Regions from separate parts of the Streptomyces sp. NBC_01142 genome, predicted to be linked through region 3. Evidence: riboswitches for the same ligand, from Rfam matches in the RefSeq annotation. Region 3 holds a riboswitch; each other region holds the start of a gene.

What was found. Region 3 has a riboswitch for cyclic di-AMP ahead of OG883_RS12495 (M23 family metallopeptidase). Riboswitches for the same ligand answer to the same signal wherever they lie in the genome.
Region 1: linked by a shared signal. The riboswitch ahead of OG883_RS02695 (C40 family peptidase) and the one ahead of OG883_RS12495 (M23 family metallopeptidase) in region 3 are both predicted to bind cyclic di-AMP.
Region 2: linked by a shared signal. The riboswitch ahead of OG883_RS27905 (transglycosylase family protein) and the one ahead of OG883_RS12495 (M23 family metallopeptidase) in region 3 are both predicted to bind cyclic di-AMP.
Region 4: linked by a shared signal. The riboswitch ahead of OG883_RS08035 (M23 family metallopeptidase) and the one ahead of OG883_RS12495 (M23 family metallopeptidase) in region 3 are both predicted to bind cyclic di-AMP.

What each region holds. Positions count from the first base shown of each region.
Region 1 covers NZ_JAPEOR010000001.1:526,661-534,427, reverse strand. The annotation lists gene OG883_RS02705 (M23 family metallopeptidase) at 1-62, shown strand, start outside; gene pcrA (DNA helicase PcrA) at 233-2,686, opposite strand; cyclic di-AMP (ydaO/yuaA leader) riboswitch at 3,120-3,283, shown strand; gene OG883_RS02695 (C40 family peptidase) at 3,286-4,485, shown strand; gene OG883_RS02690 (hypothetical protein) at 4,764-5,867, shown strand; gene OG883_RS02685 (hypothetical protein) at 6,131-6,484, opposite strand; gene OG883_RS02680 (C40 family peptidase) at 6,843-7,767, shown strand, end outside.
Region 2 covers NZ_JAPEOR010000002.1:2,307,612-2,315,378, forward strand. The annotation lists gene OG883_RS27895 (septum formation initiator family protein) at 1-6, opposite strand, end outside; gene eno (phosphopyruvate hydratase) at 110-1,402, opposite strand; gene OG883_RS27905 (transglycosylase family protein) at 1,655-2,338, opposite strand; cyclic di-AMP (ydaO/yuaA leader) riboswitch at 2,342-2,515, opposite strand; gene OG883_RS27910 (transglycosylase family protein) at 2,782-3,696, opposite strand; gene OG883_RS27915 (cytochrome P450) at 3,819-5,054, opposite strand; gene OG883_RS27920 (nucleoside triphosphate pyrophosphohydrolase) at 5,051-6,064, opposite strand; gene OG883_RS27925 (SurA N-terminal domain-containing protein) at 6,084-6,734, opposite strand; partial or broken gene OG883_RS27930 (GtrA family protein) at 6,970-7,344, opposite strand; gene OG883_RS27935 (glycosyltransferase family 2 protein) at 7,341-7,767, opposite strand, start outside.
Region 3 covers NZ_JAPEOR010000001.1:2,737,708-2,745,474, forward strand. The annotation lists gene OG883_RS12480 (alpha-galactosidase) at 1-184, shown strand, start outside; gene OG883_RS12485 (IS110 family transposase) at 245-1,441, shown strand; gene OG883_RS12490 (GH36 C-terminal domain-containing protein) at 1,449-1,598, shown strand; cyclic di-AMP (ydaO/yuaA leader) riboswitch at 2,366-2,521, shown strand; gene OG883_RS12495 (M23 family metallopeptidase) at 2,526-3,509, shown strand; gene OG883_RS12500 (SGNH/GDSL hydrolase family protein) at 3,703-4,494, shown strand; gene OG883_RS12505 (carbohydrate kinase family protein) at 4,593-5,471, opposite strand; gene OG883_RS12510 (TetR/AcrR family transcriptional regulator) at 5,565-6,185, opposite strand; gene OG883_RS12515 (Glu/Leu/Phe/Val dehydrogenase dimerization domain-containing protein) at 6,314-7,501, opposite strand; gene OG883_RS12520 (carboxymuconolactone decarboxylase family protein) at 7,674-7,767, opposite strand, start outside.
Region 4 covers NZ_JAPEOR010000001.1:1,730,556-1,738,322, reverse strand. The annotation lists gene OG883_RS08050 (GNAT family N-acetyltransferase) at 1-437, opposite strand, end outside; gene OG883_RS08045 (HPr family phosphocarrier protein) at 612-893, shown strand; gene OG883_RS08040 (GntR family transcriptional regulator) at 1,076-1,753, opposite strand; gene OG883_RS08035 (M23 family metallopeptidase) at 2,022-2,792, opposite strand; cyclic di-AMP (ydaO/yuaA leader) riboswitch at 2,805-2,969, opposite strand; gene OG883_RS08030 (pitrilysin family protein) at 3,198-4,586, opposite strand; gene OG883_RS08025 (pitrilysin family protein) at 4,583-5,941, opposite strand; gene OG883_RS08020 (DNA topoisomerase (ATP-hydrolyzing) subunit A) at 6,100-7,767, shown strand, end outside.

The DNA.
Region 1 (7,767 bases), 2.2 Mb from region 3:
GCGGCGGCTCGGCGATCGACCCGCTCCCCTGGCTTCGCAGCCACGGCCTCAACCCGACGTAGCGGCCCCCTCGGCCGATCCGACGCAGCGGCCCCCTCGGCCGACCCCGACACAGCAGCCCCCTCGGCCGACCCCGACACAGCGGGCCGCCCCTACGCCGACCCGACGCAGCAGACCTCGATCCGGCCCGCGCCCGGCCCGGCGGAACGGGCCCGGGCGCAGGAACCGAACCTCAGAGCTTCTCGACCGGCGCGTACCGCAGCAGCAGGCGCTTCGGCTTGGTGTCCCCGAAGTCGATCGTCGCCTGCCCGTCCGCGCCCGACCCCGTCACCTCCACCACGGTCCCCAGGCCGAACTGGTCGTGCGTGACCCGGTCTCCGACCACCAGCGAGATCACCGGCTTGTCGCTCGCGCGCCGCGTGGCGAAGCCCGACGCACCGCCGCCCGCCCCGCCCGACCGCGCGCGCGAGGACGACAGCGACGACGAGATGCCCGACGTGGGCCCCGCGGGCGCGGCCATCGGCCCCGTCCGCTTCCACTCCAGGTGGTGGCCCGGGATCTCCTCAAGGAACCGCGACGGCGGGTTGTACGAGGGCTGGCCCCACGCACTCCGCATCGACGAGCGGGTCAGATACAGGCGCTCGCGGGCACGCGTAATGCCGACGTACGCCAGCCGCCGCTCCTCCTCGAGCTCCTTCGACTGGCCGAGCGCGCGCATGTGCGGGAAGACGCCGTCCTCCATGCCCGTCAGGAACACCACGGGGAACTCGAGGCCCTTGGCGGTGTGCAGCGTCATCAGCGTGATGACACCCGAGCCGTCCTCGTCCTCGTCCGGGATCTGGTCGGAGTCGGCGACCAGCGCCACCTTCTCGAGGAATTCGGCGAGTGTCCCCGTCCCCTCCTCCTCGCCGCGCTCCTGCTCGAACTCGAGTGCCACAGCGGCCAGTTCCTGAAGGTTCTCGATGCGGGTCTCGTCCTGCGGGTCGGTCGAGGCCTGCAGCTCGGCGAGATAGCCGGTCCGTTCGAGTACGGCTTCCAGCACCACCGCGGGGCCGGCGCCCGAGTCGACGATCGTGCGCAGCTCCTCCATCAGCACGTTGAAGCGCTTCACGGCGTTCGCGGAGCGGGCCGCCATGCCGTACGCCTCGTCCACGCGTCGCAGCGCCTGCGGGAAGGTGATCTTCTCGCGCAGCGAGAGCGCGTCGATCATCGCCTCCGCGCGGTCGCCGATGCCGCGCTTGGGGACATTGAGGATCCGGCGCAGTGGAACCGTGTCCTCGGGGTTCGCGAGGACACGCAGATACGCGAGGACGTCCCGGACCTCCTTGCGCTCGTAGAAGCGCACTCCGCCGACGACCTTGTACGGCAGCCCGACCCGGATGAAGATCTCTTCGAAGACACGGGACTGGGCATTCGTACGGTAGAAGATGGCGACGTCGCCGGCCTTCGCGTCGCCCGCGTCCGTCAGCCGGTCGATCTCGTCGGCGACGAACTGGGCCTCATCGTGCTCGGTGTCCGCCACATAGCCGGTGATCTGCGCACCCGCGCCGGCGTTCGTCCACAGGTTCTTGGGACGGCGGCTTTCGTTCCGCTCGATGACGGCGTTGGCGGCGGAGAGGATCGTCTGCGTCGAGCGGTAGTTCTGCTCCAGCAGGATCGTCGTCGCGTCCGGGTAGTCCTCCTCGAACTGGAGGATGTTGCGGATGGTCGCGCCGCGGAAGGCGTAGATCGACTGGTCGGCGTCACCGACGACGCAGAGCTCGGCCGGGTCGTCGCCCTCGCCGCCATGGGGGCCCACCAGCTCGCGCACGAGTGTGTACTGAGCGTGGTTGGTGTCCTGGTACTCGTCCACCAGGACGTGGCGGAAGCGGCGCCGGTAGTGCTCGGCGACGTCCGGGAAGGCCTGGAGCAGGTGGACGGTGGTCATGATGATGTCGTCGAAGTCCAGGGCATTGGCCTCGCGCAGCCGTGCCTGGTACATGCGGTACGCCTCGGCGAGCGTCTTCTCGAAGCCGTCGACCGCCTGGTCGGCGAAGGTCTCCTCGTCGACCAGCTCGTTCTTGAGATTGGAGATCTTCGCGCTGAAGGACTTCGGAGGGAACTTCTTGGGGTCGAGGTCCAGGTCGCGGCAGACCAGGGCCATGAGCCGCTTGGAGTCGGCGGCGTCGTAGATCGAGAACGACGAGGTGAAGCCGAGCCTCTTGGACTCCCGGCGCAGAATGCGGACGCACGCACTGTGGAAGGTCATCACCCACATGGCGTTGGCGCGCGGGCCGACCAGCTGCTCGACGCGCTCCTTCATCTCGCCGGCGGCCTTGTTGGTGAAGGTGATCGCCAGTATCTGGCCGGGGTGGACACTGCGGGTCCCCAGCAGATGCGCGATCCGGTGGGTCAGGACACGGGTCTTGCCGGACCCGGCCCCGGCCACGATGAGCAGCGGCGACCCGGTGTGCACGACGGCGGCGCGCTGCTGCTCGTTCAGCCCCTCGAGCAGGGCGACGGGATCCACGACGGTGCGCGGGGCGCCGTCACGGTGGTACGGGTCCCGGGCCGGGGGCACGTCGAACGTGCCCTGGAAGAGGTCGTCCGGAATCTGCTCCGGAGTCGATTCCTCGGGCGGCGGCGGGTGCTCGTCAGCCGTGGGCTGGAGGTCCGCCAGGAAGCTGTCGTCAAAGAGGCTGCTCATCGCTTTACGAGTCTAGGCCGCCGCACTGACAGCCTGCGGCCGCATCGGGATACGCCGCCAGTCCCGCCACCGATCGGGCCACCGATCCCGTGCACCGATCCCGTCACCGCCACTCGCCCCATGGACCCTGATCACGCTCCGCGCCCGGGCGGATACGCAAGCGCCCGCAGGTCATCCGCACATCAGAGCGGCCTGAGCGGCCCCGAGCAGCTCAGGGCGCCACCGGCGCGCCGCCCAGCCTCGATCAGACCGGATCCGACCTCGATCGTGAAGATCCAAATCATGCCCGCGAACGTGTCCCTGAAACACGGTCACGAAAAAGGTCACGAAAATGTATCAGGCATATCGACCATCAACCTTCACAGCAGGCACACGAATTGGCTAGCGTGCTCGATCAGGTGGACCCGTACCCCCATGGCGAACCACGCCAATCGGGCCATCTGCGCCGAATTCGGGCTTCCTGTAGGGAAGTTCGGAACCGGGGACCCACTATGCACAACCGGGGTGAATCGGACCGTGCCCCACTCGGTCCGTAGGGCGACCTTCCGTTCCGCCCGAACCCGACAGCTAACCCGGTAGGCGGTCCACGGAAGAAGGAGATGTCGGCCTTGGCGTCGCATCGCAAGTCGCGTACCCGTACCGGAATGGCCGGACTACGCAGCAATTCCCCCGCCGTCGGGTTCACGACGGCAGCTCTTGCCTCCGTCACCCTGCTGTCGACGCAGAGCGCCGACGCCGCGCCCGCCGAGCCCAAGCCATCCGTAGAAGAGGTACAGAAGAAGGTCGACGACCTGTACCGGCAGGCCGGCTCCGAGACGCAGAGGTACAACAAGGCGCAAGAGGCCACCGCCGAGAAGCGGCGCGAGGTCGAGGGGATGCTCGACGACGCCGCGAAGCGCACGGAAAAGCTCAACGAGTCCCGTCGCGCGCTCGGCAACTACGCGTCCGCGCAGTACCGGACGGGTGCGGTCACCCCGACCGCCGCGCTGCTGTTCGCGGACAGCCCGGAGTCGTACTTCGACCAGACACAGCTGATGGACCGGATGACCGACCGTCAGCGCAGCGTCATCGCCGACTACGAGACCGAACGGGCCGCGGCAGCCGAGCAGCGCACGGAGGCGACCAAGAGCCTTGAGTCGCTCACGGCCTCCCAGAAGGCCCTGCGCACCAGCAAGCAGGACGTCCAGACCAAGCTGGCCGAGGCGCGCACGCTGCTGTCGAAGCTGACCGCCGAGGAGAAGGCGCGGTTCGCGGAGATCGAGCGCAAGAAGGAGGAAGCGGCCCGCCGCAAGGCCGAGGCGAAGGCCAAAGAGGAGGCCGAGGCCGAGCGCCGACGCCAGGAGACGGAGCGCGAGCAGAACCAGGGCGGCGGTACGGACACGGGAACCGGCACCGGCACCGGCACCGGCACGGGAGCAGGTTCGGGCTCCACCGAGGACAGTACGTACGCGGCCAAGGCTGCCAAGGTCCTCTCCTTCGCCCGCGCCCAGATCGGCAAGCCGTACGTCTGGGGCGCGACCGGCCCGAGTTCGTACGACTGCTCGGGTCTGACCCAGGGCGCCTGGAAGGAGGCGGGCGTGGACCTGCCGCGTACCACCTGGGACCAGGTGGAGGTCGGCAAGCGGGTCGCCACGAAGGATCTGCTTCCCGGGGACCTGGTCTTCTTCTACGACGACATCAGCCACGTCGGGATATACATCGGCGACGGCAAGATGATCCACGCGCCCAAGCCGGGCACGAACGTCCGCGAGGAATCGATCTACTACATGCCGATCTACGGCAGCGTGCGCCCGGCCTGAGGCCGACCGCGGGGCGGGACAGGAAGCGGCGAGCAGAGCTGGACACGTCCCGGCCGGACGGGTGAACGACCGCGCGAAGCCTCTGGTGGAGACGGTTCTCTTGGCCGAGAACCCATCTGCCGGGGGCTTCACCCGTCTTTCATCCCACTCACTCACCTGCCGCGACGAGTGGGCAAAGAGTTCCTGAGCTGGGCGGCCGGCCCAGGAGCCGCTGTGCGATCATGCGGTCGATGACCCTGGGGAGGGGCCATTTCGGTGGTCGATGTGAGGAGTTCAGTGTGAACGCGGGTGGGGAGCAGAGCGGTTCGTCCGTGTCTGACGAGGAGTGGGAGCGGTTCCTCCGGGAGTCGGCGGACGGCAAGCCTGACGCGCCCAAGGAGCCGTCGGCGCGGGCCCGAGTCGTGGCGCGGCGGCTGCGCGAGGAGCCCACGAGGCCAGAGGCATGGCGCACGTACGCGCCGCCCCGGCCGAGGCGGAAGAAAGGCTGGTACGCGGTCGGGCTGCTGGTCTCACTCGCCCTGCTGGTCGTGGCGCTGGATCCGGGGCGGGTGATCGGATGGTTCGGCGGTGGCGGCGAGGCCGGGGGGCCGCTCGCCGCGGAATCGGAACGCCCGGACCAACCGCCCCCCATGGAGCCTGCCCGACGGCCCACGCTCGACGAACCGTTCAAGGGGTCGCCCGCGGCGCGCTGGGTGAGCGGCACGGCCGGGATCACGGTGCCCGCGGCCAGAGCGACCGGGTGGATGAGCACGGCGCAGGTGGAAGGGGCTCTCCGTCGGAGCCGGGACTTCCTCGCCGCGGCCAGCCTGGATCCGGGGGTGCTGCGGGGCGAGCACCCCGGCAAGGCGATCGCGCTGATCAACCCGCATCAGCAGGACGTCCAGGACTTTCTGTCGATCGCGTTCCGCGCACCGAGCAGGAAGAACGACCCGCTGCTGCTCTTCAGCCGCTTCGACAAGGCGCACACGCGCCTCGTCGGGGACGTCGTCAAGACCCGAGGCCGGATCACGTACCGGGAGGGCGAGCGCGGTGCCCTCCAAGTGACCGCCGATGTCACTTACGTGTACCCAGTCGCGCGGGCGGCGACGAGCAGCGACGAGGTCGCGCGCACGATCGTGCGGCGCGAGGTGGTGCTGAACTGGGACGATCCCGCGAAGGTGATCACCGAGCCGGGAACCTTCTCCCTCGTCTCGTACAAGGTCGACACGACCAACGGCGGCTGCGACACCGTCACCGGCTACCTCACCCCGGAGTTCGCCGCCGAAGAGCCGGCCACCGGGGCGGGTGGCGGCCCCGAGGTCGACCCCTACGACCGCAGCACGTCGATGGCCGAGCGGATGGAGGCCGCGGACGAAGGGTGCGGAACCGCGACGCGGTCGTAAGCGAGGTCAGGACAAACAAGCAAGGTCAGGACAAGCAGGGTCAGGAGCTGCGCTCCGCACTCGGCGCCGACCACATCCCGCCCGGTTCGGCCGTACCTCGGTTCGGCCGTACCCCTGTCGGCCGTACCCCTGTCGGCCGTACCCCGGTTCGGCCGTACCCCGGTTCGGCCGTACCCGGTCGGCTGCGGCTCCGGTCGACGTCGTACTCCCTGTCGTCGACGCGCAGTCCACGACCGACGGAGCACCGGGACCCCGCGCCGGCATCAGGTCCAGAGCGTCGCGATGAAGATGTTGGCGATCGTCAGCCCGCCCACCGCCCCGAAGAGCGCCTTCTCCACCTTCTCCTCGTCCCGCTTGACGTACACCAGGCCCAGAATCACCACCAGGACCGCCAGCTTGATGCCGATCTTGAGGTTGTTCACCGCCTGGTCGTCGGCCTGGTTCAGTCCCACCAGTGCCACGCCCGTGATCAGCATGGTCAGCGCGCCGTGCAGCATCGCGGGCGTGAACCGCGCAGTTCCCGCCCCCATCGCCTTCATCTGCGTCAGGAAGCCGCCGAGGAGTGACGCGATGCCGATGATGTGCAGGGCGACGAAGACATTGATGAGTACGTCCATGGGGCGGAGCCTAGCCCTCCCCATACCACCGCTCTCCGGGCAGGGCTGCCTCATTCGCCGCATCGGTCACAGCGGTGCGGGAAGGCGCGGGTATGCGGTCCGGGGCCACGGGACCGGCTCTCACAAAGCGCATCCGCGTGTCCACCTTTGGGCAATAGCGATCCTTGCACCGCAGCCCCGTGACCCCCAGGTTTAGCGTCCTCCCTCAGGTGGCCGACTCTCCCCACCGCCGTCGAGCTTCCGGGCGGCAGTCGGTCGCCACCGCCGAGAGATCCGGCGGCGGGCCGCTCCCCTGTGCGGTCCGTCGCCGGACCCGGACACGGGTACGCGGGGAAGACGGAAGGACGTGGACGCCCTCGTGGCAGCGCACCGGAAACGCAAGCAGCATCCGCTCACCGGGCCTGCCGCCCGTACCGCCGCCACCCTCGCGCTCGCCGGCGCGGCGACCGCCACCGGATTCGAAGGCACCGGTTACGCCGACCCCGGTCTCACCCCCGCCCAGATCAAGGCCAAGGTCGACAAGCTGTACCAGGAGGCGGAGGCCGCCACCGAGAAGTACAACGGGGTCAAGGAGCAGACCGCCGGCTTACGCACATCTCTGAACTCACTGCGCGACGAGGCCGCCCGCAGAACCGAGCGGCTCAACACCTCACGGAACGCCCTCGGTTCGATCGCCACGGCCCAGTACCGCGCCGGGAGCATCGACCCCGGTGTGCAGATCGCACTCACCTCGGACCCCGACGAGTACCTGGAGCGGGCCGCGCTCGCCGACCGGGTCGGCGAGCGGCAGGCGGCCGCCGTCGCCGGAGTGCGCCAGCAGCTGGTGGACATCGCGCAGTTGAGGGCCGAGGCCGACGAGCGGATGAACGACCTCACGGTCCGGCAGAGCGAGCTGGCCAGGCACAAGTCCACCGTCCAGGAGAAGCTCGCGGGCGCCGAGCGTCTGCTGGCCCGGATGACCGCCGAGCAGCGCACCGCGTACGACTCCTCTCAAGGCGGCACCGAAGCCCCCTACGACGTACGCGCCAGCCGCTCCGCCACCCTCCGCGGCTCCCTCAGGGCCCCCAACGCCCGTGCCGAGCAAGCCATTGCGTACGCCTACGGAGCGCTCGGCAAGCCCTACGTCTGGGGCGCGACCGGACCGAGTTCGTACGACTGCTCAGGCCTCACCCAGGCCGCCTGGCGCTCCGCCGGAGTGTCGCTGCCCCGCACGACGTACACCCAGATCAGCGCGGGCGGGCGCGTCTCCCGCTCTCAGCTCGCCCCGGGGGACCTGGTGTTCT
Region 2 (7,767 bases), on a different contig from region 3:
TGCCATGGTCTCGCCCTCCCATTACGCGCGTACGTCCCCGGACACGGTACGGGACCGCGGCCGGGGACGTACGTACGACTGGCTAGCGCTCAGCCCTTGCCCCGCTCAATCAGTTCGACGAGCGAAACCGGGGGAAGGCGCTGCGCCCGGCGTACACCGCGGCGTCGTCGAGGATCTCCTCGATGCGCAGCAGCTGGTTGTACTTGGCGACGCGCTCGGAGCGGGCCGGGGCGCCGGTCTTGATCTGGCCGCAGTTGGTGGCGACGGCCAGGTCGGCGATGGTGACGTCCTCGGTCTCGCCGGAGCGGTGGGACATCATGCACTTGAAGCCGCTGCGCTGCGCGAGCTCCACGGCGTCCAGGGTCTCGGTCAGCGAGCCGATCTGGTTGACCTTGACGAGCAGCGCGTTGGCGGCGCCGTCCTCGATGCCGCGGGCCAGACGCTCCGGGTTGGTGACGAAGAGGTCGTCGCCGACGATCTGGACCTTGGTGCCCAGCTTGTCGGTGAGGACCTTCCAGCCGGCCCAGTCGTCCTCGAAGAGCGGGTCCTCGATGGAGACGAGCGGGTACGCCGCGACGAGCTCCTCGTAGTACTCGGTCATCTCGGCGGCCGAGCGGGACTTGCCCTCGAACTCGTACGAGCCGTCCTTGTAGAACTCGGACGCGGCGACGTCGAGCGCGAGCGCGATGTCCTTGCCCGGGACGTAACCGGCCTGCTTGATGGCCTCGAGGATGAGGTCCAGGGCGGCGCGGTTGGAGTCGAGGTTCGGCGCGAAGCCGCCCTCGTCACCGAGACCGGTGGACAGACCCTTGGTCTTCAGGACGGACTTGAGGGTGTGGTAGACCTCGGCGCCCCAGCGCAGGGCCTCGGAGAAGGACTCCGCGCCGATCGGCGCGATCATGAACTCCTGGATGTCCACGTTGGAGTCGGCGTGCGACCCACCGTTGAGGATATTCATCATCGGAACGGGCAGCAGGTGCGCGTTCGGGCCGCCGAGGTAGCGGAAGAGCGGCAGGTCGGAGGCCTCGGAGGCGGCGTGCGCCACGGCGAGGGAGACGCCGAGGATGGCGTTGGCGCCGAGGGAGGACTTGTCCGGGGTGGCGTCCAGGTCGAACATCGCCTGGTCGATCAGGCGCTGCTCGGTGGCGTCGTAGCCGACGAGCTCCGGGCCGATCTGCTCGATGACGGCGAGGACGGCCTTCTCGACACCCTTGCCGAGGTAGCGGTTCTGGTCACCGTCGCGGAGCTCGAGAGCCTCGAACGCACCGGTGGAGGCGCCGGAGGGAACAGCAGCACGACCCGTGCTGCCGTCGTCGAGGCCAACCTCGACCTCGACCGTGGGGTTGCCTCGGGAGTCCAGGATTTCCCGGGCTACGACGACGTCGATGGACGGCACGAGCATCTCCTTATGGGATGTGACGCTATGAGGTGCAGGGTCTCATTGGCCTTGCGGCAAGAGCCTAACCGGCTCCGGGACATCAGCCGGCCGATGCCCGCCCCCTGGGACGAAAAAGCGCATGAACAGCCGCGTACGGGAGAAAGCGCACCGAACCTACCTGCCGGTAATGGGTTCGCGTGCCGCTGACAGGCAAAACCCCGGCCCGGCGCGTACGGGGGAATAGGCGCCGGACCGGGGGGCTCTGGGGCCCGGGGGTCAGCTCAGGTGGAGCTGCTGGCCCGGGTAGATCACGTCGGCGTCGTCGACGATGTCCTTGTTCAGGTCGAACAGCTTCTTCCAGCCGCCCTCGACCTTCTTCTCCTCGGCGATCGTGCCGAGGGTGTCGCCGGCCTTGACCTTGTACTCGCCGTCGCCCTTCTCGAAGCCCTTGGCGGCGGGCTTCGCGGCCGGGGCGGGGGCCTCGGCGCGCTCGGAGCGGGTGGTCGGGGCCTCGGCGCGCTCCGGGGCGGGAGCCGGGGCCGGGGCCTGGGACGGCTCGGCGGAGCCGCCGTCGTTGGCGGCGTTGGACAGGCCCACGCCACAGCTCGGCCAGGCACCCTTGCCCTGGCCGGCCAGGACCTTCTCGGCGACCGCGATCTGCTGGGACTTGGAGGCCTGGTCGGCCGACGCGGCGTAGGCGGTGCCGCCGTACGCGGCCCAGGTGGAGGACGAGAACTGCAGGCCGCCGTAGTAGCCGTTGCCGGTGTTGATGGACCAGTTGCCGCCGGCCTCGCACTGGGCGACCTGGTCCCACTCGGACGTGGTCGCGGCGGAGGCGGAGGTCGCGCCGAGCAGCGGGGCGGCCACGGCCGCACCGGCGACACCGGCGAGCGCGGCGATACGGGAAGCGCGATGGAAAACGGTCGGGCGACGGTGCTTGCCATTGCTGAAACGCAGCATGGAACTTCTCCTCACCGACGCCTACGAGGTGAGCTGTCGGGTTCGGGCCAAGTGAGTTGCCCGGCCGCGCGTCCAGCGCGCAGCTTCACCCCAAGCCGTGATCGGCCGTTCATCCTCAACGGCCGGGTCCGGCGCTTACCTTGGGTCCCCCGCTCCTGCCTTCGGCGCTCTGAGCGACGAGTACTCCCCCCGACCGACGGCAGGATTCGGCGTGACGGTCAGTGGTGCCCGCGGTGGCGAGCGGTTCCGACCGTAAACACAGCGCTCCCCGATGTTCAAAAGAGGAACATCGGGGAGAAAACACCCATCTCGCCACTCGGGGAACTCTCGTTTCCGCAGGTGAGGGGCGGAAGCAGCGGTTCCGCCGGGCAAGCTGCACCAGTTGGGGCAAAGAGACCCTTGTCTCACTTACACAGAACCGGACATAAGACCGCGAACTGCCGCTACTTCAGGTCCAGATCGAGGCTCTGGCCAGGGAGGATGAGGTCGGGATCCGCACCGAGGGCCTGCTCGTTCGCCTCGTAGATCGCGGACCAGCCGCCGGGCACCTCACGCTCGTCGGCGATGGCCCAGAGACTGTCGCCGGGGCGGACGGTGTACTCGCCGGGATCGACGTCCGCGACGCCGGCCGTGTCACGCGCCGGACCGTCACCTCGCGAGGCATGACGACCCGTTTCGCGCTCATTGTCCGTATTGCCCGGCTCGACCTTCTCCGGGGCGGGCCCGCCGCGGTGCTTGCCGCTGCCGGCATCCGTGCCCGCCTCGGCGGAGTCGGGTGCGGCCGACTCGGCGGGCCTGGCCGGCTCGGTGGCCTTCTTGGGCGTGTCCGACCCGGCGGGCGAGGGCTCGGTCGACGGCTCAGCGGACCCGGAGGGCTCGGTGGCCTTCTCGGGTGTGGCCGACCCGGCGGGGGCGGACGGCTTCGCCGGAGTGCTCTGCCCATCCGACGGCAGGCCGCCCGGGTCGACGCCGGTGTCGGCACCGTCGTCCGTCAGCCCGGCGATCGGCGAGCAGCTGGGCCACGCCTCGGGGCCCTGCGCGGCGAGGATCTTCTCCGCGACCGCTATCTGCTGGGAGCGGCTGGCGAGATCGGCTCGGGGCGCGTACGTCGTACCGCCGAAGCTCTGCCAGGTCTCCTGCGAGAACTGCAGCCCGCCGTAGTACCCGTTGCCAAGGTCGGCACTCCACATGCCGCCGCTCTCGCACTCCGCGACGCGGTCCCACATGGAGGCGTCGGCGGCGGACGCCGAGGTCGCGCCGAGCAGCGGGATCGCGATGGCCGATCCCGTCACCCCTGCCGCGACGACGAGGGCCGGAGCCTGGCGGGGACGACGATGACGGCCATTGCCGGAGCGCATGCGGTTGCCTTTCGCGTAACTGCCGAGACGACGGTGAAGGTAGCCGCATCGAACGCGAGTCACAAGTCGATACAGCGGAGATCACGCGGAAGTCACAGTTTTGACGCAGCGTCAGATATACGTCAGATGCGCGAAGGGGTGAACTCCACCGGCAGCGTGCGCAATCCACGCATAATGAGCCCCCCACGCCACCGCAAATCGGCCGGATCGCCCGCAAGCCTCAAGTCCGGCATTCTGCTGAGCAGCGTCGCGAGTGCGGTCTGTCCCTCCAGTCGCGCGAGCGGCGCGCCGAGGCAGTAGTGGATGCCGTGCCCGTACCCCAGATGCTGGTTGTCGCGCCGGGAGAGATCGAGGGTGTCCGGAGCGGTGAAGCGCTCCGGGTCCCGGTCCGCGGCCGCGAGGACGACCAGTACGGGATCGCCCGCCGCGATCCGCTCCCCGCCGAGCGTGAGCGGCTCGGTCGCGAACCGCCAGGTCGCGAGCTCCACGGGCCCGTCGTAGCGCAGCAACTCCTCGACACCGGTGGCGAGTAGACCGCTCTCCCCCTTTGCCAGGGAGGCCTGGAGCCGCTCGCGCTGCTGCGGGTTGCGCAGCAGCGCGTAGACCCCGTTGCCGATGAGATTGACCGTCGTCTCGAAGCCCGCGAAGAGAAGGATGAAGGCCATCGCCGCGGCCTCGTTCTCGGTGAGGTGCTCGCCGTGGTCACTGGCGCGGATCAGCCCGGAGATCAGGTCGTCACCCGGCTCCACCCGCTTCCGGTGGATCAACTCCGCGAGATAGCCGCGCATCTTCTTCACCGAGCGGGCAACTCCGCCGCGCGGCCCGCCACCGTGACGGATCATCATGCCCGCCCAGTCGCGGAAGTCGTCCTGGTCCTCGCGCGGGACACCGAGCATGTCGCAGATGGCATAGATGGGGAGCGGGAACGCGAACTCGTGAATCAGGTCAGCCTCCCCCTTCTCGATGAATCCATCGATGAGCCGGTCGGTCAACTCCTGCACCCGCGGGGCGAATTCGGCGACCCGGCGCGGGGTGAACGCCTTCGACACGAGCCGCCGCAGCCGCGTGTGGTCGGGCGGGTCGATGTTCAGCAGATGCGTCATCAGCTCCGCCTTGCGCTCGCCCGGGATTCCCGTCTTCCCCCTGGCGTGCGCGGGCTCGGCGTGGTGCGCCGGATTCTTCGACAGCCGCTGGTCGGCGAGAGCCTGCCTGGCATCGGCGTACCGCGTCACCAGCCATGCCTCGACCCCGCTGGGCAGTGTCGCTCTGTGCACCGGCTCGTGCTCGCGCAGCCAGGCGTACGCCGGATACGGATCGGTGGCGAACTCCCAGGTGAACAGCTCCGGCCGAGCGCTCACTCCTGCCCCTCGGCGGCACGGACCGCGTCCCGGTAGGCGCGGGCGGCGGCGCGCAGGGCGGCCTCCGGGTCCTCGCCGTTCGCCTCCGCGCGGACGGCGAGTGCGAGCAGGGCGTACCCGATGCCCTCGCCGGCGGGCAGCGGCACCTCGAGGCCCGCCGTCCGTACCCGCGAAGCCAGCTTGGCCGCCAGCGCGAGGCCGGGCTGGCCGAGCGGGATGCCGTCGGTCACCGAGTCGCGCTGCTTCTCGATCGCCTTCGTACGGAGCCAGTGCTCCCGGACCTCCTCCGGTGTCTCGGCGGTCGCGTCGCCGAAGACATGCGGGTGGCGGTGGATCAGCTTCTCGACGATCGTCCCGGCGACGTCGTCGATGGAGAACGGCTCGGCCTCGTCCTCCTGCGCGATGGCCGCATGAAAGACGACCTGCAGGAGTACGTCCCCGAGCTCCTCGCGCAGCTCGTCGCGGTCGCCGTCCTCGATGGCCTCGACGAGTTCGTACGCCTCCTCGATGCCGTACTTGGCGAGTCCCTCGTGCGTCTGCTGCGAGGACCAGGGGCACTCGCGCCTGATCCGGTCCATGACCTGGACGAGGTCGAGGAGACGGGCGCCGGGCAGGTCGTACGAGCCGGGCAGCAGTTCCAGGTCCGGCATCTGCACCCGGCCGGAGCCGGCCAGCCGGGCCAGCCCGTCGGTCAGGGCCCGGTCGCCCTCGCCGGAGGGCAGAACCACGATGGTCCGCCCTTCCCCAGGGCCCTCGGCCCCGGCGCCCCCGGCCCGGGAGGTACTCCCGGCACAGGCGTCCACCAGCTCCTCGGCGGTGAGCGCGGTGTGCTCCACGGTGATGCCTGCCTCGCGCAGATACGGCAGCTGGGGGTGCGCCTCGTCGGCGCACACCACCCGGTCCGCGGCGTGCAGCGTCTGCCATGCGGGCCAGGACAGCAGTCCGGGTGCGACGCGATGGCTGGCGGTCAGCAGAACGATGCGGCCGGCGGCGGGTGCTTCTGTACTCACCCGTCGAAACTACCCTGCGCTACGCACCCGCCTCGACGGGCTCCTGCTCCTTGGTCACCTGGGTGATCCACGGGGCCTTGTAGCTGCCGAGCTCCAGCTTCTGGTCGTCCCAGGTGCCGAAGCGCGGGTTGACGTCGATGTCGAGCGACCTGGCGGCGGCGGTGAAGGCCTCGTTCAGCTTCTGCTGGCCCTCGGGACTGTTGGTCGCGCCGAGCGCGGTGGCGAGCTTGGCGACCAGGACGTCGCGGCGTACGACATCGTCGAGCTGGTCCGGAGCGACACCCCGCTGCTGCAGATACATGGCGGCGAGCTGGTCCTCTCCGCCGGACTGCTGCGCGAGGGCGGCGCGCCCGTCCTGGATGTCCTTGCGGCTGACCTTGACGCCGGCGTCGTCCGCGGCCTTCTGCACGACCTGGTCGACGATGAGGTCGTAGAGCTTGGCGCGGCCGAGCCGGCCGCTGTCCTTGATCAGCTGGGCGGCCTGCGGGGAACGCTCCTGGGCAGCGCGTACGTCCGCCACCTTCGCCTGGACGGTGGACACCTCGATCCGCTGCCCGCCGACGACGGCGGCGGCCCCCGGGTGAGCTTCACTGCCGCAGGCGGCGAGGAGGGGAGCGGCGACGAGAAGCGCGGCGGAGACGGTGAGCGCGGTGCGACGGCGGCGGTGCAAAGGAGCCTCCCGGCGTGATTGTGCGACGGTGCACAAGACCCTGCGGTGATCGATGTTAGGCAGTCCCAGGGGTCTGGGCCACTGGTTCGACCAACGATTCCGCGGAAGTCGCAGATGCGGAGGCCGCAGATGCGGAGGCCGCAGATGCGGAGGTCGCAGATGCGGGCGCCTTTGCCCCGGGCTTCTCCGTGTGCGAGCCGCTGCCCGGTCCGCGGCCCGTTCCCGGGCGGGTCCGTTCGGGGCGCAACATGATCATCCGTGAGACGACGAAGGTCACCGGGATGGCCGCGGCGGCCGCGATCAGCGGCGCGTAGCGGCTGCCGACCTGCCACACGTCCACCAGCAGGTAGACCCCGCTGGTGGTGACGGCGAAGTTCGCGGCATTGGTGAGCGGGAACAGCAGGAACTTGCGCCACGTCGGCCGGGTCCGGTACGTGAAGTACGAGGTCAGAAAGAAGGACCCGACCATGCTGAGCGTGAAGGCGAGGACGTGCGCCGCGACGTACGGCATCCGCAGCCAGGTCAGCAGGGCCAGATACAGCCCGTAGTACGTCCCGGTGTTCACCACCCCCACCAGGGCGAATCTGAGCATCTGGACCTGGACCGTCATCGTCTTACGAGCTCCCCCGTGCGTGTGTGCGGCTCCCCTCCCTGCAGTGGAAGGCCGACGTTGGTCGCCTTCACCAGGAAGTGCGGCCGTCGCTTCACCTCGTAGTAGATACGGCCGACGTACTCGCCGACCACCCCGAGCATCACCATCTGTACGCCGGCGAGCGCGATGACCGTCACCAGAAGCGTGACATACCCGGGGGTGTCCACACCGTTCACCAGGGCGACACCGACAATCCAGGCCGCGTATGCCATGGCTACGGCGAGCAGCAGCATTCCGAGGTAGAGAGCGGCCCGGAGCGGCTTGTTGTTGAAGGAGAGCAGCCCGTCGAGCCCGTAGTTGAGCAGTTTGCCGAAGCTCCATTTGGAGCGGCCCTGCTCACGTACGGCGTTTTCGTACTCGAATGTGGTGGTGCGGAATCCG
Region 3 (7,767 bases):
GCCGAGGCTCAGGCTGCTCTACCTTCTTGATCGGGTTGGTCCTCCCATTCGTAGGGTGAGGACACCCAGGGGTGTCGGGTGTGGCTATCAGGCTGCTGCCGACGGTGGCTTCCCTCGCTTCGCCGCCCGGCGCCCCACGACGACTCGGCCGCCGATTAGGAAGTGCGAACAAGTCGCTGAGTAGAGCAATGCCGGCGAGGTCGTCCGTGGTACGAACCGTACGAATACGCATGGCAGGAGCGCGATGAGCCGGATATGGGTGGGCATCGACAGCGGCAAGGGCCATCATCACGGCCTTGCGATGGACGCCGACAGCAAGACATTGCTCTCGCGGCGGGTCGCCAACGACGAGCCCGAGCTGCTGAAGCTGATCGGTGACGTCCTCGACCTGGCCGACGGCCGTCAGGTCACCTGGGCCATCGACATGACCGGGGGCGAGCCCGCGCTGCTGCTGGCCCTGCTGGTCAGCCACGGCCAGGAGGTCCTCTACATCCCCGGCCGCCTGGTCAACCGGGCCTCCGACGGCTACCGCGGTGAGGGCAAGACCGATGCCCGCGACGCCTACGTGATCGCCGACCAGGCCAGGATGCGCCGCGACCTGCGGCCCATCCGCCCCGGCGACGAAGCCGCCATCGAGCTCAAGCTGCTGACTGGACGCCGTGCCGACCTTGTCGAGGACCGCACCCGCGTGGTCAACCGCCTTCGCGGCACCCTGATGAGCATGTTCCCGGCCCTGGAACGGGCCCTGGACGTGACCAACGCCGGACCGCTCAAGCTGCTGACGGGCTACCAGACCCCGGCCGCGATCCGCCGCACCGGCACCTCGCGGCTGACCAAGTGGCTGGCCAACCGCAAGGTCCGTAACGCGAGGGCCCTGGCCGAGGCGGCGGTCGGGGCCGCCGAGCGCCAGCACACCTCGATCCCAGGGGAGAAGACCATCGCCAGGCTGGTCCACACCCTGGCCGAGGAGGTGATGACCCTCAACGAGCAGATCTCCGAGATGGACAAGCTCATCGAGGGCCGGTTTCGCGAGCACGAACTCGCCGACATAGTCCAAAGTGTTCCGGGCATCGGCACCGTGCTCGGTGCGGAGTTCCTCGCCGCCATCGGCGGCAGCCTCGACGAGTTCGACTCCCCGGACGCCCTGGCGGCCTTCGCCGGTGTCGCTCCCGCGCCGCGTGACTCGGGCAAGGTCAGCGGCAATCTCCACCGGCCCATGGCATACCACCGGCGATTGCAGCGGGTGTTCTACACCTCCGCGCTGGTCAGCATCCGATGCGATCCCAACTCCCGGAAGTTCTACGACCGCAAACGCGCCGAGGGGAAGAAACACGTCCAGGCCGTGCTCGCCCTCGCCCGCCGACGCGTCAACGTCCTATGGGCCCTGATCCGCGACCGACGGTGCTACCAGGTCGCACCCCCAGTGACACCGGCTGCTTGACAACAACATTAGGAAGCGCGGAATCGATCCCTCGGCGGCGTACGAATGCCTGGACACCAAAGCCGTCCACCGCGGAGCCGTACTGCTGCACCACGGACTGCACACCGGGCTGAAAGGTGACATGGACGCCACCGTGATCCGGCTGCGGCGCCGCTGACCGGGCCCGGGCCGTCACCGGCATTCTTCGCAGCAGGGAACCGGGCGTATCCCGCTCCAAGGAATTGCGGCGACTTCCGCGTCCGGCGCCCACCGAGATTTTCCCGGCGCCGATGAGCAATCCGGTCGCCACCGGCCCCGGTGGTCGGCATGTACGCGGAAAACGCCCGGCTGGATTTGCCCTCGGCGATACCGCATTCGCCACGACGGCCAGAAGGCTTCCGCGGGTCGTCCCGAGGACGGCCGTACAGGCTCGTCGCGACGGTGACCGACGTCACCCGCGGGCTGCTGCCGCCGGCTGCCCGACAGGGAGGCAGTGAAGGGTGATTCGTGGCGGTTTGTCCGATTTTGAGGTCGGGGTCCTTGCCCGTACGGAGGGGAGGTCATGGTCGAACCGGATGACCGCCCCGGTGAATTCCTGCGGTCATAGCAGGTATTGAGGCTTCGGGTGGCAAGTGGGGGTGAACGTCATTAAATGATGCTTCTGTCCGTATTGGACGATTCGACATAACGTGCCCCATCTACAAGGGAGATGGGGCCTGGCTCGTGAGCAGGATCATATCCGTGACGGTGTGTGGTGATTCTGTGGAGGCGAATTCCGTTGTCAGGGGGAAAGTTGGGCTGCTGAGTCCACGGAGGGTGACCGGAATTCTGCGGACATGTCACAGGGATCATTGGCCCGCGAATGTGATGGCTTGTACCCGCCCGACCGACTCGCTTACGGTCACCGTCAATCCGGACGGACCGCCTCATCCTGCCGCCGACCGGAATTCGAACCCACCCACGTGTGGCAGGAGCGGGGGACCCAGGTAGTACGCCGATTCCGGAGTTCCGGAGCGGCTTGGGGTGAAGTCGTGCAGCAGCGCGACCGGGCATCTCCAGCCCGAACCCGACAGCTCACCTCGCCGGCGCCGGAGAGGAATGCGCCATGCCCGCAAAGGGTAAGCACCGCCGTCCCAAGTCCAACCCGATCACCCGCGGATTCGTCGCCGCAGGTACGGGTGGCGCCGCCATCGCACTTCCGCTCATCGGTGCCACCGGCGCCCACGCGGCAGGCAGCACGACGCCCGCCGCCGCGCCGGAGAAGGCCGTGACCGCCTCCTCCTTCTCCTCCGCCTCCAGTGCCGCCGCGGCACCCGCGGCGCAGAAGAACGCCGCCCCCACCGTCTACTCCGTCGTCTCCGGCGACTTCCTGTCGAAGATCGCCGACGAGCACGACGTCCGCGGCGGCTGGCAGAAGCTGTACCAGGACAACCGTGAGGTCGTCGGTGACGACCCCTCGCTGATCCACCCCGGCCTCAAGATCACGATCGGTGCGAAGTCGAAGGCCAAGGCCCCGGAGAGGGCCGAGCCGAAGGCCGAATCGAAGCCCGAGTCGAAGCCCGAGCCGAAGCCCCGTTCGGAGAAGAAGGCCAAGTCCTCGCCCAACTCCGCCGCGGACTCGGCCTCGTCGTCCGCGCCGCAGCCCTCGTCCAATGACTCCGGCAGCGGTGCCGCGCGCGGCTCAGGCTTCACCGCCCCCGTCGACGGCGCGAGCATCAGCACCGCCTACCGTGCCTCCGGCGCCATGTGGTCCAGCGGCTATCACACCGGTGTCGACTTCGCCGCGGCCTCCGGCACCAGCGTCAAGTCCGTCGGTGCGGGCACCGTGGTCTCCGCCGGCTGGGGTGGCTCCTACGGCAACGAGGTCGTCATCCAGCACAGCGACGGCAGCTACTCGCAGTACGCCCACCTCTCCTCCCTCTCTGTCTCCTCCGGCGAGAGCGTGACCGGCGGCCAGCAGATCGGCCTCTCCGGCTCCACCGGAAACTCCAGCGGCCCGCACCTGCACTTCGAGATCCGCACCGGTCCCAGCTACGGATCGGACGTCGACCCGCTTGCCTACCTGCGCCAGCACGGCGTGTCCATCTGACGTCTGCTCACCTCTCTGACGTCTGGTCACCGCTCTGCGCTGACGACTTCTCCCCTCGCGCCGCCGTCCCGTGGTGCGAGGGGAGTCGTCGTATTCCGGGTTGGTCGAAACTTGACCGGTGGTATAGATCACCCCTCGTCAACCCCTCCTTACGGTCGCGTAGGTCACATCCATAAGGGAAAGATGTGGTCTTGTGGCAGACGATTCGAGAACAGGGAAAAATGGCATATTCGGGTCGTACGCGGCGATTGGTGACAGTTTCACCGAAGGTGTCGGAGACCCGGGCCCCGATGGGATGTACGTCGGCTGGGCGGACCGTTTCGCGGTCCTGCTCGACGACCGCATGCCGGAGCACACCTTCAGGTACGCCAATCTCGCGGTACGCGGCCGTCTTCTCGACCAGATCGTCGAGGAACAGGTCCCCAGGGCAAGGGAACTCGCCCCGGATCTGGTGACGTTCTGCGCGGGCGGCAACGACATCATCCGGCCCGGCAGCGACCCCGACGACGTCGCGGAGCGCTTCGAACGGGCGGTCGCCGACCTCGCCGGTGCGGTCGGCACCGTCATGGTGACCACCGGCTTCGACACGCGCGGAGTGCCGGTCCTGCGCCATCTGCGCGGCAAGATCGCGACATTTACCGCGCATGTACGGTCCATCGCCGACCGCTACGACTGCCCCGTCCTCGATCTGTGGTCGCTCAAGTCCGTGCAGGACAGGCGTGCTTGGGACAGCGACCGGCTGCATCTGTCACCCGAGGGCCACACTCGGATCGCGCTGCGCGCCGCCCAGGTACTCGGGCTCGACGTGCCGGCCGACCCCGACCAGCCGTGGCCGCCCCAGCCGCCGCGCGGCGCGCTCGACGTGCGTCGCGACGACATCCAGTGGGCGCGCGAACATCTCGTGCCGTGGATCGGGCGCCGGCTGCGCGGCGAGAGCTCCGGCGACCATGTCGAGGCCAAGCGCCCGAACCTGCTGCCCCTGTGACAGCCGGCGTGCGGGGTGCGGCAGACCTGTCCCGCTGACCGGGCGCACGGCCCGGCCCCGGGGCGGTCGAAGCGGAGCGAGGCGTACGAACCAGCGCGTCAGGCCCCGGCGGCCGACAACAGCTCGGCCTGGCCGATCGGCGTACTGCCCTCTCCCGTACAGGCATACGCACCCGCCACCGCGCCGAGGCGGGCGCTCTCCTCCAGGCCGAGGCCGGACAGCCTGCCGTACAGAAAGCCGCAGACGTAGGCGTCGCCCGCGCCGTTGGAGTCGACCACCGGGGCCGGCGGAGCGGTCGCCGGGATGGGGCGCGGGGTGCTGCTGCCGTCGCGGGTGAGGAGATACGAGCCGCCCGCGCCCGCCGTCGCCACCACCGCCTGCGCCCGCCCCTCGCGCAGGATCTCCCGCATCACCGACGCTATGCGCTCGCCCGCGCCCGCCGCGCTGAGGAAGACCAGGTCCGAGCGGAGCGCGAACTCCCGGTGGTGGTCGGCCAGTCCGTCCCAGTCGTGCAGATCGGTGGAGACCGGGACGCCCAGCGCCTCGATGTCGTCGTAGAGGAACCGGGTGAAGTTCGTGATCGAGAGATGTACGTGGCGGGTACGCCGCAGATGAGGGAGATAGAAGTCCCGCGGCATCCGCAGGTCCGCGGGATCGCGGGCGTCGTAGAAGGACATCCGGCGCCCCGAGGAGTCGACGAGATTGACCGCGCGCCGCGTCCCGGCCGGGGAGATGAGCGGCTCGAAGTCCACGCCGCCCGCGGCGAGATGCTCACGGACCTGCCGACCGGGCCAGTCGTCGCCGATGTAGTCGAGGAAGGTGACATTCAGCCCGAGGGCCCGGCAGCCCAGGGCCACGTTGCCACCGGTGTGGCCGGGCCATTCGCGGATCGGGCCCACCCCGACGGAGTCGGCGAGCGGAACCGGCAGGGAGTCGACCCGGACGACCGAGTCCACCCCACTGCCCCCGATGACCAGCACCCCGTGAGGGAGATGGTCCGTCTGCTGATGTTGCGGCTGCTGAGACACAGTTACCCAGTATGGGGGTGCGGGTGGGATCCCGGGGGCCGTTCAGCGTGCGGCAGCGGTGAGCGCGGCGCGGTCGAGGCCGAGTTCGCGGGCGAGCGCGTCGTCGGTCCACTCCAGCATCGCGGCGCGCGACAGTGACCCCGCGTACGAAGTCATCTGCACGGCCAGCCCGTCCAGAAAGGCCGTCAGCCGCCAGGCAACGGACGCCGGATCCTCGCAGCGGAACTCACCCGCCGCCGCGCCCTCCGCGATGACCTCGGTCAGCGCGGCCTTCCACTGCTGGTCGAGATCGCGGGCGACCTCCCGCAGGGCCGGCTCGCGCAGCGCGGCCGCCCAGCCCTCGATCCACAGCCGCCAGCCTTTGGCATGCCCCGTCGGCGCGTACCAGCGGACCGCGGTACGCAGTCGGCGCAGGGCGGAGGTGCGGCGGCCCAGCAGTTTGCGCAGATGTGCGAGGTCGCCGTCGGCGGCGTAGGTGAACGCGGCCGCGACGAGCTTCTCCTTGGTCGAAAAGTGGTAGAGCACCAGGGCGTTGCTCACCCCGAGGGCCGACGCGACGTCGGCGATCCGCACGGCGGCCACACCTCGGGCCTCGATCTGTTCGACGGCAGCGCTCAAAAGCTCCTCACGCCGCTCCGCCACGCTCAACCGCACTCTTGTCACGTCGTCACCCTACACAGCGATCTTGGATACCGGCCCTCTGCTGGGCGAGACGCAGGAAGGGGCCGCCCGGGCGGAAGTTCAGCAGGTCCGTTCCCGGGTCTTCACCCCGTGGACGTCGCACGACGCCGTCATCGGTACCAGCCGAACCGCTCGGTGATGGCCGGAAGACGGTCGGCGACGATCGCGTGTGCGGCGGCCCGCGGAGTCGTCCCGTCCGCCTCCGCGCGGGCCAGCATCTGACCGATCAGCGCGCGCATGGAACGACGGGTGTACGTGAACGCCTCGTCCGCGTCGGCGCCGATGTCCCCGAACAGGGTCCACCACCACCACGCGTTCGTACCGGAGTTGACGACGACGTCCGGCAGGACGGTGGTGCCGCGACGGGCGAGCAACTTTTCCGCCTCCGGCAGGACCGGCATGTTGGCCGCCTCGACGATCCAACGGGCCGTGATCTGCGCCTGATTGACGGTGTCCACGGCGTACGAGACGGCAGCCGGCACCAGCACCTCCGCGTCGACCGACAGCCAGGCGTCGCCCGCGAGCTCCACATCGTCGTGCCGCAGGGCGGCGCGGTCGACGGTCCCGTACGAGTCACGGGCCGCGAGCAGCGCATCGACATCGAGCCCGGCCGGGTTCGCGACAGTGCCCTTGACATCGGCGACGGCGACGATCTTGAGTCCGGCGCGGGCGAGGAACCGGGCGGTCGCCCCGCCCATCGTGCCAAGGCCCTGGACGGAGACCCGCGTTCCCTCGTACGCCATTTCCGCCCGGTCGAGCGCCACCAGGACCGACTCGGCGACGCCGCAGCCGCCGACGAGCTCGTCGAGCCCGATGCCGTCCACCTCGACGGCGAAGGCGTCCGCGAGCCGTCGGCGCGCTGCCGCCTCGTCGTCGAGCAGCGGGTAGACCGCCTGGACGGGCGAGGCCAGACCGGCTTCGGCGGCAGCCCTGTCGACGATGTCCTGGGAGAGGCCGAGGTCTTCGCCGGTGGTCCACATGGTCTCGACGTACGGGCGCACGGCACGCAGGAAGCGGACCAGGATCCCGTACGCCCGCGGGTCCTGCGGGTCGCAGTCGATACCGCCCTTGGCGCCGCCGAGCGGGATGTACCGGACCGACGGGTCCTCCGCGTTGTAGTGGAGGGCCTCCTTCATGGTCATCCCGCGCGCGAGGCCCGCCACCTCCTCCAGCGTGCAGCCCTCGCGCATCCGCAGCCCGCCGCTGGCGACCCCGCGCACAAGGCGGTCGATGACCAAGTGGCCCTGGCGGTCGGTGACGTGGTCGGTCCAGGTGAGCGAGATCAGGGGAGTGGTCATCGGCGATCTCCTCGGGAACGGTGATCACGGGCACGCCGGCTCCGGGCGCGCCGACCACCGGGTGACTGAATCGCCAGTCAGTATCGGGAGTTGCCTCACCTGCTGTCAACATGATCGTCAACAGAGCGCTCCGCACCGGGAGGGCCCGACGGGCCGGGGCGGGGCCCGCGTGTCAGCGCACGGCGGCGCGCGGACCGTCCGGGATCTCGCAGTGGTCCTTGAAGCCCTGGCTGGTCAGTCCGAGCGCGGTGTTCATCCGTGAGCGC
Region 4 (7,767 bases), 1.0 Mb from region 3:
CCGCGCTCGCGGGCGACCTCGGCGATGTGCTCGAGCAGGGTGGAGGCGACGCCGCGCCCCTGGTGGGCGTCCTGGACCAGGAAGGCGACCTCGGCCTCGTCGGCGGGGGCACTGGCGGGCCGGCCCTGTGCGTTGATCCGGTCGTAGCGGACGGTGGCGATGAACTCGCCGCCCACCATGACCGCAAGACCCACCCGGTCCACGTAGTCGTGATGGGTGAAGCGGTGGACGTCCTTGGCGGAGAGCCGGGGGTAGGGCGCGAAGAACCGGTAGTACTTGGACTCGTCCGAGACCTGCTCGTAGAAGCTGACCAGCCGCTCCGCGTCCTCGGTGGTGATGGGCCTGATGCGCGCGGTGCCGCCGTCGCGCAGCACCACGTCCGCCTCCCAGTGATCGGGGTAGGCGTGGTGCTGATCCTGCTCCGGCGGAGGCTGCATGGGAGAAAGCCTACGGCCGAGTCACCGGTCGCGGGGGCCGTTGGTGCGGGGCACTCTGAGGAGGGCCGACGGCCGGACAGCTGCGGCTCCGAGGTCGGCATGGAGCACGCCGCACCACATGAGAGACTGGTCTAGACAACCGCTAGTACGTGCCAAGACTTGAAGGGCAACACCATGGCTGAGCGCCGCGTCAATGTCGGCTGGGCCGAGGGCCTTCACGCCCGCCCCGCCTCCATCTTCGTCCGTGCCGCCACGGCCGCCGGCGTCCCCGTGACGATCGCCAAGGCTGACGGCAACCCTGTCAATGCCGCCTCCATGCTCGCGGTGCTCGGCCTGGGCGCGCAGGGCGGCGAGGAGATCGTGCTCGCCTCCGACGGGGACGGCGCCGACGCCGCCCTGGACCGTCTGGCAAAGCTGGTCGCCGAGGGGCTCGACGAGCTTCCCGAGACCGTCTGATCCGGCTCATTGATTAAGCCCCGGCAGAGCCGTGGTGTCCCGAATTCGGGGCACCACGGCTCTGTTCTTTTCCGGGTCCCAATCCACGGCCGGGAAGTCTCGGCCCATGGCCTTGTCAAATGAATTCGGGCAGCAGAATAGAGCTCCCGCGAATATCTCCCCTTTTGTATACGGCGCGGCTGTTAATGCCGGACGCTCGCCGTGTGTACGGCATGTTGCGAAGTCCTCACCCGCTCCTGGCGGCGCAGCCGGTGGGCGGCGGCGGCCCGTTCGGCATGCAGGGCCGTCAGCGCCCGGGCCCGTTCCCCGTCGCCGCGCGCCACGGCGTCCACGATCGCGCCGTGCTCGGCCCACGACTCGACCGGGTGGGCGGGCTGCTCCACGGCGTACATCCAGGCGATCTTGTGCCGCAGCTGGGTGAGCAGGGCGGTCAGCCCGGGGCTGCCGGAGGCCTGGGCGAGCGTCTCGTGGAACCAGGCACCCAGGGAGCGCAGATCCTCGCCCTGACCGCGGCGAGCGCGTTCCTGCCCCAGTCTGACCAGGCCGCGCAGGACTTTGAGATGCGCCTCGGTACGGCGCTGGGCGGCGCGGGCCGCTCCCAGCGGCTCCAGCAGCATCCGGATCTCCAGGAGGTCGGCGGCCTCCTGTTCGGTGGGTTCGGCGACGCAGGCACCGGCATGGCGGCGCGTGGTGACGAACCCCTCGGACTCCAGGGTGCGCAGGGCTTCACGCACGGGGACCCGGGAGACGCCGTAGCGACGGGCCAGCTGCTCCTCGGCGAGCCGACTGCCGCGGTCGAATACACCGGAGACGATGTCGTCGCGAATCGCCGTGCATACCGAGTGCGCGGGAATGCGCATGACCGAACCTCCGCTTTAATCCGCGCGAAACGCAGCCCATTGATGCCTGTTCGGTAACTCTATTGCAGTGAGGCAGATTTTCCGATGGCAGACCGGAATCCACGGATATCTTCAGGCCAGGACTGCGCCGGGAGCACCGATGCCCGCGGGCCGCACACGCCGAAGGCCCCGGCGGTGAGCCGGGGCCTTCGGTCGGAACGCAGGATCACACGGAGCGCGGATCAGGCGGGTGCAGCACCACGCGGGTTCCGCATCAGGCAGGAGCGGGTCAGACGCTGACGCCGTGCGCGCGCAGGTACGCGACCGGGTTGATGTCGGAGCCGTACTCGGCGGTGGTCCTGGCCTCGAAGTGGAGGTGCGGGCCCGTGGAGTTGCCGGTCGAGCCGGAGACGCCGATCTGCTGGCCCGGGGTGACGCTCTGGCCGACCGAGACGCCGATGGACGCGAGGTGGCCGTACTGCGTGTAGGAGCCGTCGTTCATCTTGATCACGATGTTGTTGCCGTACGAGCCGCCCCAGCCGGCCTCGACGACGGTGCCGGAGCCGACCGCCACGACCGAACTGCCGGACGGGGCACGGAAGTCCACGCCGGAGTGGCTGCCGGAGGACCAGAGCGAGCCGCCGGCCTGGTAGCCGGTGGTGACCTGCGAACCGGAGACGGGGAGCTGGAAGGAGTTCAGACGCTTGCGCTCGGCCTCGCGGGCGGCGCGCTCCTTGGCCTCGCGGGCCTCCTTGGCGCGGGCCTCGGCCTTGCGCTTCGCCTCAGCCTCGGCCTTCGCCTTGGCGGCGGCCTGCGCGGCCTCCCGCTCCTGGGCCTCGGCCTGGTCGGCTATCTGGTCGGCGAGGGAGTCGGCGGCCACGACCTGGGTCAGGCCGGTGTCCTCGACGCCGGTGGCGTCGGAGTCGGCGGCCAGCGCCGGGGAAGCGAGGGTTCCGATGACGCCGGTGGTGGCGAGGGCCGCGACGCCGGCGATGTTCGCGCTCCTGCGCGACATCCGGCTCGGGGCACGGTGCTTCCCGGTGGCACGGGTGAACGCCATGAAGTGGCTGATCCTTTCCTTCCTTCTCGCCTACCGGGTTAGCTGACGGGTTCGGAGCAGGAAGGTCTCCTACGGGCCCCTCCGCACGGGTGCGAAGGCGTCCGATTCACCCCAGGGACTGAATGGGTCCCCGGCTCCCCAGGCTCGCGCCTGACGGGGACTCGGCGATGGCTGCCCGATGCCGCGGATGCGGCGGGCTACTGGCGGACAGCCGGACCGACGCTAGGCGGGCCGTCTTTCAATCGCCAAACAGACAGGCCGTTTTGTAGCGCACGCCACAGGGCAGACAGGCAACCTCTCCCGCAAAGCGGACATAAGACGGAACCCCGACATCGCACCTGACGCCGGGGTTCCGCTTGCTTCTTCAGGTTGTTCGCCGCTTCGGCCGACCGCCGGGGCGATCAATCATCCTGTGACAACGGTCACTTCGCCGATGCCCAGCGCCCTGACCGGCTCCTCGATCTGCGACGCGTCGCCGACGAGCACCGTCACCAGACGGTCCACCGGGAAGGCACTGATGGCCGCGGCCGTCGCCTCGACCGTGCCGGTCTCTGCCAGGCGTGCATACATCTGGGCCTGGAAGTCGTCCGGGAGGTACTGCTCGACCTGGTCGGCGAGCGTGGCCGCGACGGATGCCGCCGTCTCGTACTTCAGCGGGGCGACGCCCACCAGGTTCTGCACGGCGACATCGCGCTCGGCGTCGGTGAGCCCCCCGGCCGCGAGGGTGCGCAGCACCTTCCAGAGGTCGTCCAGTGCCGGTCCGGTGTTGGGGGTGTCCACGGAGCCGCTGATGGCGAGCATCGAGGCACCCGTCCCGTCGGGGGCGGAACGCAGCACCTGGCCGAAGGCCCGTACGCCGTAGGTGTAGCCCTTCTCCTCGCGCAGGACGCGGTCCAGCCGAGAGGTGAGGGTGCCGCCGAGGCAGTACGTGCCCAGCACCAGCGCCGGCCAGACGCGGTCGTGGCGGTCCGGGCCGGTGCGGCCGATGAGCAGCTGCGTCTGTACGGCGCCGGGCCGGTCCACGATCACCACACGGCCGGTGTCGTCGGCGGTGATCGGCGGTACGGGGCGGGGCGCCGCGGTGTTGCCGGTCCAGGTGCCGAGGGTGTCGGCGAGCACGGCGTCCAGGTCGACGCCGGTGAGATCGCCGACGATCACCGCGGTGGCGGTGGCGGGCCGGACATGCGCCTCGTAGAAGGCCCGTACGGCCGGGGCGTCGATCCGCGCCACGGTCTCCTCCGAACCTTGGCGGGGGCGCGACATGCGCAGGGAGGCCGGGAAGAGCTCCTTGGACAGCTGCTTGGCGGCCCGGCGGGCCGGGTTGGCACTCTCGTGCGGGATCTCGTCCAGCCGGTTGCGTACGAGCCGCTCGATCTCGTTGTCGGCGAAGGCGGGCGCACGCAGTGCCTCGGCGAGCAGACCGAGCGCCTTGGGCAGCCTGGAGACCGGGACCTCCAGCGACACACGGACACCGGGGTGGTCGGCGTGCGCGTCGAGAGTGGCGCCGCAGCGCTCCAGCTCGGCGGCGAACTCCTCCGCCGTGTGCTTGTCCGTTCCCTCCGACAGAGCGCGCGCCATGATCGTGGCAACGCCGTCGAGGTCCTCGGGCTCGGCATCGAGCGGGGCGTCGAGGGAGATCTCGACGGCCACCACCTGCTGGCCGGGGCGGTGGCAGCGCAGCACGGTCAGCGCGTTGTCCAGCGCGCCGCGCTCGGGGGCCGGGAACGCCCAGGGCCGGGCAGTACCGGCCGTCGGCTGCGGATGGAAGTCCATGGTCACGGCAGCGTCGGTCACTGGTCCGCCCCCTCGTGCTCGTCGTTCTCGGCGTTCTCGTCGCTGTCGTCGGCAGAGAGGGGCTCGTAGACCAGCACCGCCCTGTTGTCCGGGCGCAGCCGGGCCTTGGCGACCGCCTGCACCTCCTCGGCGGTGACGTCCAGCACCCGCTGGACGGCGGTCAGCGCCAGCTGCGGGTCGCCGAACAGCACGGCATACCGGCACAGTTCGTCGGCGCGGCCGGCGACCGTGCCCAGCCGGTCGAGCCACTCGCGCTCCAACTGGGCCTGCGCGCGCTCCATCTCCTCGGCCGTGGGCCCCTCGGCGGCGAACCGCGCCAGCTCCTCGTCGACCGCTGCCTCGATCTGCGGCACCTCGACACCGCCGGACGTCTTGACGTCCAGCCAGCCCAGCGAAGGCGCGCCGGCCAGCCGCAGCAGGCCGAAACCGGCCGCGACGGCCGTCTGGTCACGGCGCACCAGGCGGTTGTGCAGCCGCGAGGACTCGCCGCCGCCCAGGACGGTGAGCGCCAGGTCGGCGGCGTCGCACTCGCGCGTTCCGTCGTGCGGCAGCCGGTAGGCGGCCATCAGCGCCCGGGCCGGTACCTCCTCGTGGATCTCCTCGCGCAGTTGCTCACCGATGTTCTCCGGGAGCGAGCCGTCGCGCGGCGGCTGCTTGCCGTCGTGGGAGGGGATGGAGCCGAAGTACTTCTCGATCCAGGCGAGCGTCTGCACCGGGTCGATGTCCCCGACGACCGACAGCACGGCGTTGTTCGGCGCGTAGTACGTACGGAAGAAGGCGCGCGCGTCCTCGAGGGTCGCCGCGTCCAGGTCGGCCATCGAGCCGATCGGGGTGTGGTGGTACGGGTGGCCCTCCGGGTAGGCGAGGGCGGTCAGCTTCTCGAAGGCCGTGCCGTACGGAACGTTGTCGTACCGCTGGCGGCGCTCGTTCTTGACGACGTCGCGCTGGTTCTCCATCGACTCGTCGTCGAGCGCGACGAGCAGCGAGCCCATGCGGTCGGCTTCCAGCCAGAGCGCCAGCTCGAGCTGGTGCGTGGGCATGGTCTCGAAGTAGTTGGTGCGCTCGAAGCTGGTGGTGCCGTTCAGCGAGCCGCCGGCCCCCTGCACCAGCTCGAAGTGGCCGTTCCCCTTGACCTGGCCGGAGCCCTGGAACATCAGGTGCTCGAAGAGGTGAGCGAGGCCGGTACGGTCCTTGACCTCATGGCGCGAACCGACGTCGTACCAGAGGCAGACCGCGGCGACCGGGGTCAGGTGGTCCTCGGAGAGCACCACGCGCAAGCCGTTGTCCAGCCGGTGCTCAGTCGCTGTCAGGCCGCCGGAACCGGCCTGCGCTGTGGCCGTGTGACCCATGGGCATGTACGTCCCTTCGATCGCGATACGGAGAAGTCCTGCCACTGTATGCAAGCGCAGTGACACCTGGCGAAGTTCCCGGGTCGCGGTCGGCGTTGTCAGTGGGACGGTCCACAATGGTCGGCGTCAGTTCAGACCTGGTACGCGAAGGAGCAGCAGCCGCGATGGCCCGCCGCAGCACGAAGACCCCGCCGCCGGACGATTTCGAGGAGAAGATCCTCGACATCGACGTCGTGGACGAAATGCAGGGCTCCTTCCTCGAGTACGCGTACTCGGTGATCTACTCCCGGGCCCTGCCGGACGCACGTGACGGAATGAAGCCGGTGCACCGCCGGATCGTGTACCAGATGAACGAAATGGGCCTGCGCCCCGACCGCGGCTATGTGAAGTGTGCCCGCGTCGTCGGCGAGGTCATGGGTAAGCTGCACCCGCACGGAGACGCGTCGATCTACGACGCCCTCGTGCGGATGGCACAGCCGTTCTCGATGCGCCTGCCGCTGGTCGACGGCCATGGCAACTTCGGCTCCCTCGGCAACGACGACCCGCCGGCCGCGATGCGGTACACCGAGTGCCGGATGGCGGATGCCACCAGCCTGATGACGGAGTCGATCGACGAGGACACCGTCGATTTCCAGTCGAACTACGACGGCCAGGAGCGGGAGCCCGTGGCGCTCCCCGCCGCGTATCCGAACCTGCTGGTCAACGGCGCGTCGGGGATTGCGGTCGGCATGGCGACGAACATGCCGCCGCACAATCTGGGCGAGGTCATCGCCGCCGCCCGCCATCTGATCAAGCACCCGGGCGCGGACCTCGAGACGCTGATGCGTTTCGTCCCCGGGCCCGACCTGCCGACCGGCGGCCGGATCGTGGGTCTGACCGGCATCAAGGACGCGTACGAATCCGGCCGCGGCACCTTCAAGATCCGCGCGACGGTCTCCGTGGAGAACGTCACGGCGCGCCGCAAGGGTCTGGTCGTCACCGAACTGCCCTTCGCCGTCGGGCCGGAGAAGGTGATCGCGAAGATCAAGGATCTGGTCTCCTCGAAGAAGCTCCAGGGCATCGCGGATGTCAAGGACCTCACCGACCGTGCGCACGGTCTGCGTCTGGTCATCGAGGTCAAGAACGGCTTCATTCCGGAGGCCGTGCTGGAGCAGCTCTACAAGCTGACGCCGATGGAGGAGTCCTTCGGTATCAACAACGTGGCGCTCGTGGACGGCCAGCCGCTCACCCTCGGACTCAAGGAGCTGCTGGAGGTCTATCTCGACCACCGCTTCGAGGTCGTGCGCCGGCGCAGCGAGTTCCGGCGCACCAAGCGGCGCGACCGGCTGCACCTGGTCGAGGGCCTGCTCGTCGCGCTGCTCGACATCGACGAGGTCATCCGTCTCATCCGGTCGAGTGACAATTCCGCGCAGGCCAAGGAGCGGCTGATCGAGCACTTCTCGCTCAGCGAAATCCAGACGCAGTACATTCTGGACACTCCCCTGCGCCGGCTGACCAGGTTCGACCGGATCGAGCTGGAGAGCGAGCGCGACCGCCTGACCGGCGAGATCGACGAGCTGACCGGGATCCTGGACTCGGACACCGAGCTGCGCAAGCTGGTCTCGACCGAACTGGCCGCGGTGGCCAAGAAGTTCGGCACCGAGCGGCGCACGGTCCTCCTGGAGTCGGCGGGCACGCCCGTGGCGGCGGCGTCGCTCGAGGTCGCGGACGACCCGTGCCGGGTGCTGCTCTCCTCGACCGGACTACTGGCGCGTACGGCCAATGGCCGGCCCCTGACGGACGAGGCCGGAAAGCGCACCAAGCACGACGTGATCGTCTCCGCTGTGCCGGCC